Alloalcanivorax dieselolei B5: one gene and its partner. The protein of the gene in region 2 interacts with the protein of the main gene of each other region in a pairwise test. Links are inferred from orthologs where the notes say so. Each region holds a gene or a part of one and is shown on either strand. Other genes may lie near its edges.

Region 1 (4,216 bases), 110 kb from region 2 along the record:
GACCCGCCTTCCACCGCCGGCAGACTCAGCCCGAACAGCCGGATGCGTGGTGACAGCCCCTCCATCTCGCCTTCCAGGCGATCGATCTCGATGTCGGTGCCGAAGCGCTCCGCCACCAGCGTTTCCAGTTGTGTCTGGTATTCCGGCAGTACCGCCATGAATTGCCGCATGGCCACCACGTACACCGCCAGCAACACCAACGGGATGGCCACCAGCCACCATAGCCAGTCGCGCCAGAAGGCATGTCCGTGCCTGTCGTTTTTTCTGCTCACCTTGGCCTCGTCACCACCTTCGCGCCCTATTCAGCGGGCACGGAGATACCGTAGGGGACCCCTGCCCATTCCAGCAGAGGAAGGGTCTGCTCCAGGGGCAGTCCCACCACCCCACTGTAACTGCCGGCCAGGGACGCCACCAGCGCGGCGCCCAGCCCCTGTATGCCATAGGCACCGGCTTTGTCCCGGCCTTCTCCACGGGCCACATAGGCGCGCCGCTGAGCCGCGGTGAGCGCCCGGAATCTTACCCGGGTTGTCGACATGGCCGTGCGCGCCTCGCCCTGATGCAACACGCAGACCCCGCTGAGCACCCGATGTTCCCGGGCGCACAGGGCATCGATCATGGCCAGGGCATCGTCATCATCGACGGGCTTGCCGAGAATGCGCGCCTCCAGCACCACCGCGGTATCCGCGCCGAGCACCGCACCGGGCGACGTCCGCAGACCATCACCGGCGCCGGCCTTGGCGCGGGCCAAACGGATCACGTATTGCTCGGGAGATTCATCGGGCAAGGGCGTTTCGTCCACGCCCGGAGCCGGCAGGCGAGTGAACCGGGCTCCCACCTGGGTCAATAACTCGGCTCGTCGGGGCGAACCGGAAGCGAGAAACAGCGGCGTCCCCCGCTGAGGTAAAACAACGTCCGTCATGTCGTCCTGCCATCGGCCTGGTCGATCCGTTCTCAGCGCACCAGAAAACGCAACTGCACCCAGCGCAGCGCGGCCACGATCGGCCGCCACAGCACCGCGCTGGCCAGCGTACTGTAAAGGATCGTATAGGGAGGATAATAAGCGCGCCCCACGGATTCCTGCACCAGATAGGCTAGCAGATTCGAGGAGCCGACCAACAGGAACACCACCGCGGTTTGCTGCAAAGCCGGAAAGACACGCATACGCTTGTAGGCGGCCAACATGAAGTAGGCCCCCAGGCTATAGGCCAGAGCCCATTGACCCAGCGTGGTGCCCACCAGCACATCGTGATACAGCCCGACCACGAAGCCCCACAGCACGCCGACCCGATGCGGCAACGCCAGTACCCAGTACATCAACACCAGCAACAGCCAGTCCGGACGCAACCAGTTCAGGTCCTCGGGCAGCGGCACCACCTCCAGCAGACCGGCGAGGAACAGCGTCACCAGGATCACGCCGGTGCCGGCCGGTTTCTCCTTGCTCATTGGCCTTCCTCCTCCGCCATGTCCGGCGGCGCGTCCCCTTGTTCGTCCTGATCAGCGGGAGCGGGCTCCACCGGTTTGGATTCCACCAACAGCACGTGACTGGCGCGATCAATCTGGGCCTTGGGCCGGGCCAGGATATCGGCGAAGGCGGCGCCGGAGCGGTGATCCACACTGACCACCTCGGCCACCGGATAGCCACGGGGATAGAGCTGTCCCAGGCCGGTACTCACCAGCAAGTCGCCCTGCTGCACATCGGCGGTGTCCGGCACGTACAGCAAACGCAGGGTATTGCCCTGGCCGGTACCGGCCAGAATCGCGCGCACCCCGTTGCGGTTAACCTGCACACTCATGGCATGACTGGCGTCGGTGATCAGCAGCACCCGCGAAGCCAGCGGCCCCACTTCCACCACCTGACCGATCAACCCTTGGGCCTCCAGCACGCCCTGGCCACGGCGCACGCCCTCGCGGGCGCCCTTGTTGATCACGATTTCCTGGCGGTTGGGGTCCGGATCCAGACCGATGATCTCCGCCACCAGCACCGATCCTTCCAGGCTCGCCGAAGAGTTCAGCAGCTCGCGCAAGCGGGTGTTTTCCGCCTCCAGCACCGCCAGTTTCTGCACCCGCTGTTCCAGAATCAGCACCTGACGGTTCAGGCGCTCCTGATCTTCCAGCAGTTCACCACGGCTCTGGGTCTGGCGTGAAACGAAACGGGCGGTGTCCACCGGCAGGTGGGCCAGGTACTGGGCCGGCGCGGTGAGGTAGCCGACCACGTAACGGATCGGCTGTGCCCACGGTGTGCGCTGGTCGAGCACCATCAGCACCACGGCCAGCACCAGCGCGATGAGAAGACGGTAAGTAGGGTTGGAAGAGGACATGGCCGTCGGTTACCAGGACGTTGGCGCCGTGAGGCGCCAACGTCTATCAACCCATGGCCAGCATATCAAGCCCGTGGGTATCCATCATTTCCAGGGCCTTGCCACCGCCGCGTGCCACGCACGTCAGCGGATCATCCGCGATGATCACCGGCAGGCCGGTTTCCTCGCTGAGCAGCCGGTCGATATCACGCAGCAGCGCGCCGCCGCCGGTGATCACCAGGCCCCGTTCGGCGATATCGGAAGCCAGCTCCGGGGGCGAAGCCTCCAGGGCATTGCGCACCACATTGACAATGGCGGCCAGCGGCTCCTTGAGCGCTTCCAGGATTTCCTCGGAATTGAGGGTGAACTGGCGCGGCACCCCTTCCGCCAGATTACGCCCGCGAACGTCGATTTCCAGCACCTCGCCACCGGGATAGGCGGTGCCGATTTCGTGCTTGATGCGTTCCGCGGTGGATTCACCGATCAGCGAACCGTATTCCTTGCGCACATAGGCGACGATGGCCTCATCGAAACGGTCACCGCCAATACGCACGGATTCGGAGTAGACTACGCCGTTCAGGGAAATAAGGGCGATTTCGGTGGTGCCTCCACCGATATCCACCACCATGGAGCCACGCGCTTCTTCCACCGGCAGGCCGGCACCGATGGCGGCGGCCATGGGCTCTTCGATCAGGAACACATCACGAGCCCCGGCGCCGTAGGCGGAATCCTGAATGGCCCGGCGCTCCACTTGCGTGGATTTGCAAGGCACACAGACCAGTACCCGGGGCGCCGGCGGGAAAAAGCCGGTGTCATGCACCTTTTTGATAAAGTACTGGAGCATTTTCTCGGTGACGTCGAAATCGGCGATCACCCCGTCCTTCATCGGACGAATGGCGGTAATGTTGCCGGGAGTACGGCCCAACATCCGTTTTGCGTCGGCGCCAACCGCGGCCACGCTCTTTTGGGCACCGTGATGACGAATCGCCACCACCGAGGGCTCATCGAGGACAATACCCCGACCACGCACATAGATCAGCGTGTTGGCGGTCCCCAAATCAATAGAAAGATCGGTGGAGAACATCCCCCGAATACGTTTGATAACGGACATCCTGGCCAGTTTCCTGAAGTCTCGTCGAGAGGAAAGCGCCGTCTTGATCCCGTTTTCACAGGTGACGGCAAGATGGCGCAACTCTAGCAACGGCGGGCCCATCCGGCAAGGCCGACGGATCGGCCGAAGCGCCGCCGGCGCCCCTGTTTTCATCGTACCGGGAGGCGATCATCCGCAATCCCCGGGGCAAGCGCCCGGATTTGCCCTCCCCGGATGCCGGTTCAGTGGCTCCCCGAGGCCGGTCTGTGGTACTTTTTGCGCCTTCCTGAAGCCGATTTCCGATCCCGTGCCGACGCCACGGCGTACTGATACCGGGCTGTGCTGATTCTTGCGAAGAGAACAACGGAGAGAACCATGGCTATTGATTCCAAGGTGGTCGCTCAAGTCGCCCACCTGGCGTGCCTGCAAGTGGACGACAACGAGACCGCGGCATTGAGCGAACGGCTCAACGACATTCTCGCCATGGTGGACCAGTTGCAGCAGGCCGATGTGGATGGCGTCGCGCCTCTGGCCCATCCCCTGGATGTGAGTCAGCCGCTACGCGACGACCACGTTACCGAACCGGACGTGCGCGAACGGGTCATGCCGATCGCCCCGGCCACCGAAGAGGGCTGCTTCCTGGTCCCCCGAGTGATTGAATAAGACGCCATGCATACCAAGACCCTGACCGAACTCAGAGCCGGCCTGGCCGCCCGGGAATTCTCCTCCCGCGAGCTGACCGAACACTTTCTGCGCCGCATCCGGCAATTCGACGGTGAACTCAACAGTCTGATCACCGTCACCGAGGAGCAGGCCCTGGCCCAGGCCG
Region 2 (2,834 bases):
GGCGGCGGTGCTGGTGGGCGGCGTGATTTACCTGCCACGGGTGTTGGATCACTACCCGGTGCGCAAGGTGGGTGTGGACGGGGTCACCGACGTCCGCCGTCAGCAGCAGGTGCAGACCAAGCTGGCCACCCTGGTGCGTGACGCCAACTACTTTACTGCGCCATTGGACCGGATCTATGACCAGGCGCGGGAATTGAGCTGGGTGGCGGATGTCTCGGTGCGGCGTCAGTGGCCGGATACCGTGGTGCTCACCGTCACCGAGCGGGAACCGGTGGCGGTGTGGAACGAGACCTTGCTGGTCTCCAATACCGGCGAACCGTTCAAGGCGCTGAAGCAGTACGACCTTTCCGGTCTGCCGCGTCTGAACGGACCGGAACAACGGCTCGACGAAGTAATGAGCTACTACCACAGCATGGCCAAACTGCTCAGCGACATTGGCTTGGGGATCGAGCGGATGGAGGTGAACGCGCGTCTCACCGCCCGCCTGACCCTGAATAACAACATGCAGTTGGTGGTGGATCGGGAACAGTACGTGAACAAGCTGCGCCGCTTCGTGCGGTTGTACCGCGGGGTGCTGAGCACCGACAGTCGCGGCGTGGCCCGGGTGGATCTGCGCTACGCCGATGGCGTGGCGGTCACCTGGCGGGATGACCAGGACGCGCAAGCGGCATCCGCCCGCCGGGCGGGCAAAGTATAACGGATCGAGGCAGGCGCTAATGGCGAACGCAATGGACAACATGATCGTGGGACTGGACATCGGTACCTCCAAGGTGGTGGCGATCGTCGGTCAGGTGACCAGCGAAGGCACCGTCGAGGTGGTGGGCCTCGGCTCGCAGCCCTCCCGCGGCATGAAGAAAGGCGTGGTGGTGGATATCGAGGCCACGGTGCGCTCGATCCAGCGGGCGGTGGAGGAAGCGGAACTGATGGCCGGGTGCCAGATCCACTCGGTCTACGCCGGCATCGCCGGATCCCACGTGCGCAGCCTCAACTCCCACGGCATTGTCGCCATCCGTGACCGGGAGGTGATGCAGGCGGATATCGACCGCGTCATCGACGCCGCCCAGGCGGTGGCGATTCCGGCGGACCAGAAGACCCTGCATGTGCTGCCGCAGGAATACGTGGTGGACAACCAGGAAGGGGTGCGCGAGCCGGTGGGCATGAGCGGGGTGCGCCTGGAAGCCAAGGTGCACCTGGTGACCTGCGCCGTGAACGCGGCCCAGAACGTGGAAAAATGCGTGCGCCGCTGCGGTCTCGAAGTGGAGGACATCATCCTCGAGCAACTGGCCAGCGCCTATTCGGTACTGACCGAGGACGAGCGTGAACTGGGCGTGTGCATCGTCGACATCGGCGGCGGCACCACCGATATCGCCATCTTCACCGAAGGGGCGATCCGGCACACCGCCAATATTCCGATTGCCGGTGATCAGGTCACTAACGATATCGCCATGGCGCTGCGCACGCCGAAGCAGCACGCCGACGAGATCAAGATCAAGTACGCCTGCGCGCTGACGCAACTGGCCGGCGCCGACGAAACCATCAAGGTGCCCAGCGTCGGCGACCGGCCACCGCGCACCCTCAGCCGCCAGAATCTGGCCGAGGTGGTGGAGCCGCGTTACGACGAACTGTTCACCCTGATCCAGGCGGAAATCCGCCGCTCCGGGTACGAGGACCTGATCCCCGGCGGCATCGTTCTGACCGGTGGCTCCTCGAAGATCGAAGGCGCGGTGGAACTGGCGGAGGAGATTTTCCACATGCCGGTACGGCTGGGTACGCCGCAGGGCGTGGCCGGGCTCACCGACGTGGTGCGCAACCCGATTTATTCCACTTCCGTGGGCCTGCTGCTCTACGGGCTGCGGATGGAGAAGGAAGGCCTGAGCGCGCGTGCCCAGGCCGGTGGTGGACAAGTGAACTGGGTCGAGCGCTTCAAGCGCTGGTTCCAGGGCAATTTTTGATGAAAACGCTGGCACGCAACACGCCAGCACGCAGCACGCTGAATCGGAGTGGTTTTCGCGTGTTGCGTGAAGCGTGCAAGCGTGGAGCGATTTCAACGGTTTCAAGACGGGCCGGGCAGGTTGGCCCGATTTGGAAAAAGCAGTAACCAGGGAAGCAACAAGCGGGAGATCAATTATGCAATTCAAACTGGAAGATTCCGTACCCCATGGCGCGGTGATCAAAGTGGTGGGCGTTGGTGGTGGCGGCGGCAATGCCGTGGACCACATGGTGCGCTCTAACGTGGAAGGCGTGGATTTCATTTGCGCCAATACCGATGCACAGGCCCTGCGCAATTCCTCGGCCAAGACCGTGATTCAACTGGGCAGCCAGGTGACCAAGGGTCTGGGTGCCGGTGCCAATCCGGAAATCGGCCGGCAGGCGGCGCTGGAGGACCGTGACCGCATCGCCGAGTTGCTCGACGGCGCGGACATGGTGTTCGTCACCGCCGGCATGGGCGGTGGTACCGGTACCGGCGCGGCGCCGGTGGTGGCCGAGATCGCCAAGGAACTGGGTATCCTCACGGTGGCGGTGGTGACCAAACCGTTCCCGTTCGAGGGCAAGAAGCGCATGCGCTCCGCTCAGGAAGGCATCCAGGCCCTGCGCGACCAAGTGCACTCCCTGATCACCATCCCCAACGAGAAGTTGCAGTCGGTGCTGGGCGGTTCCACCACCCTGCTGGACGCGTTCAAAGCGGCCAACGAAGTACTGCAGGGCGCGGTGAAAGGGATCGCCGATCTGATCGTCCGTCCCGGCATGATCAACGTCGACTTCGCCGATGTGCGCACGGTGATGAGTGAACTGGGTACCGCGATGATGGGTACCGGTATCGCCACCGGCGACAA

The links.
Region 1: the proteins of ftsA (region 2) and B5T_RS17755 interact in binary tests that used the Escherichia coli proteins (3 or more experiments, as listed by UniProt). The link is inferred for Alloalcanivorax dieselolei B5 from one-to-one orthologs.

The regions. Positions count from the first base shown.
Region 1 is NC_018691.1:3,991,049-3,995,264, forward strand. The notes cover bases 1,387-4,216. They hold B5T_RS17755 (rod shape-determining protein), read right to left. Parts: upstream 3,409-4,216; coding sequence 2,365-3,408; downstream 1,387-2,364. Other genes in these bases: mreD (rod shape-determining protein MreD), read right to left, coding at 1,387-1,443; mreC (rod shape-determining protein MreC), read right to left, coding at 1,440-2,318; gatC (Asp-tRNA(Asn)/Glu-tRNA(Gln) amidotransferase subunit GatC), read left to right, coding at 3,763-4,050; gatA (Asp-tRNA(Asn)/Glu-tRNA(Gln) amidotransferase subunit GatA), read left to right, coding at 4,057-4,216. Also shown: B5T_RS17735 (YhdP family protein), read right to left, coding at 1-272; B5T_RS17740 (Maf family protein), read right to left, coding at 299-919; more of mreD, read right to left, coding at 952-1,386. UniProt on the Escherichia coli protein: Forms membrane-associated dynamic filaments that are essential for cell shape determination. Acts by regulating cell wall synthesis and cell elongation, and thus cell shape.
Region 2 is NC_018691.1:3,878,812-3,881,645, reverse strand. It holds ftsA (cell division protein FtsA), read left to right. Parts: upstream 1-716; coding sequence 717-1,952; downstream 1,953-2,834. Other genes in the region: ftsZ (cell division protein FtsZ), read left to right, coding at 2,128-2,834; B5T_RS17235 (cell division protein FtsQ/DivIB), read left to right, coding at 1-697. UniProt on the Escherichia coli protein: Essential cell division protein that assists in the assembly of the Z ring. May serve as the principal membrane anchor for the Z ring.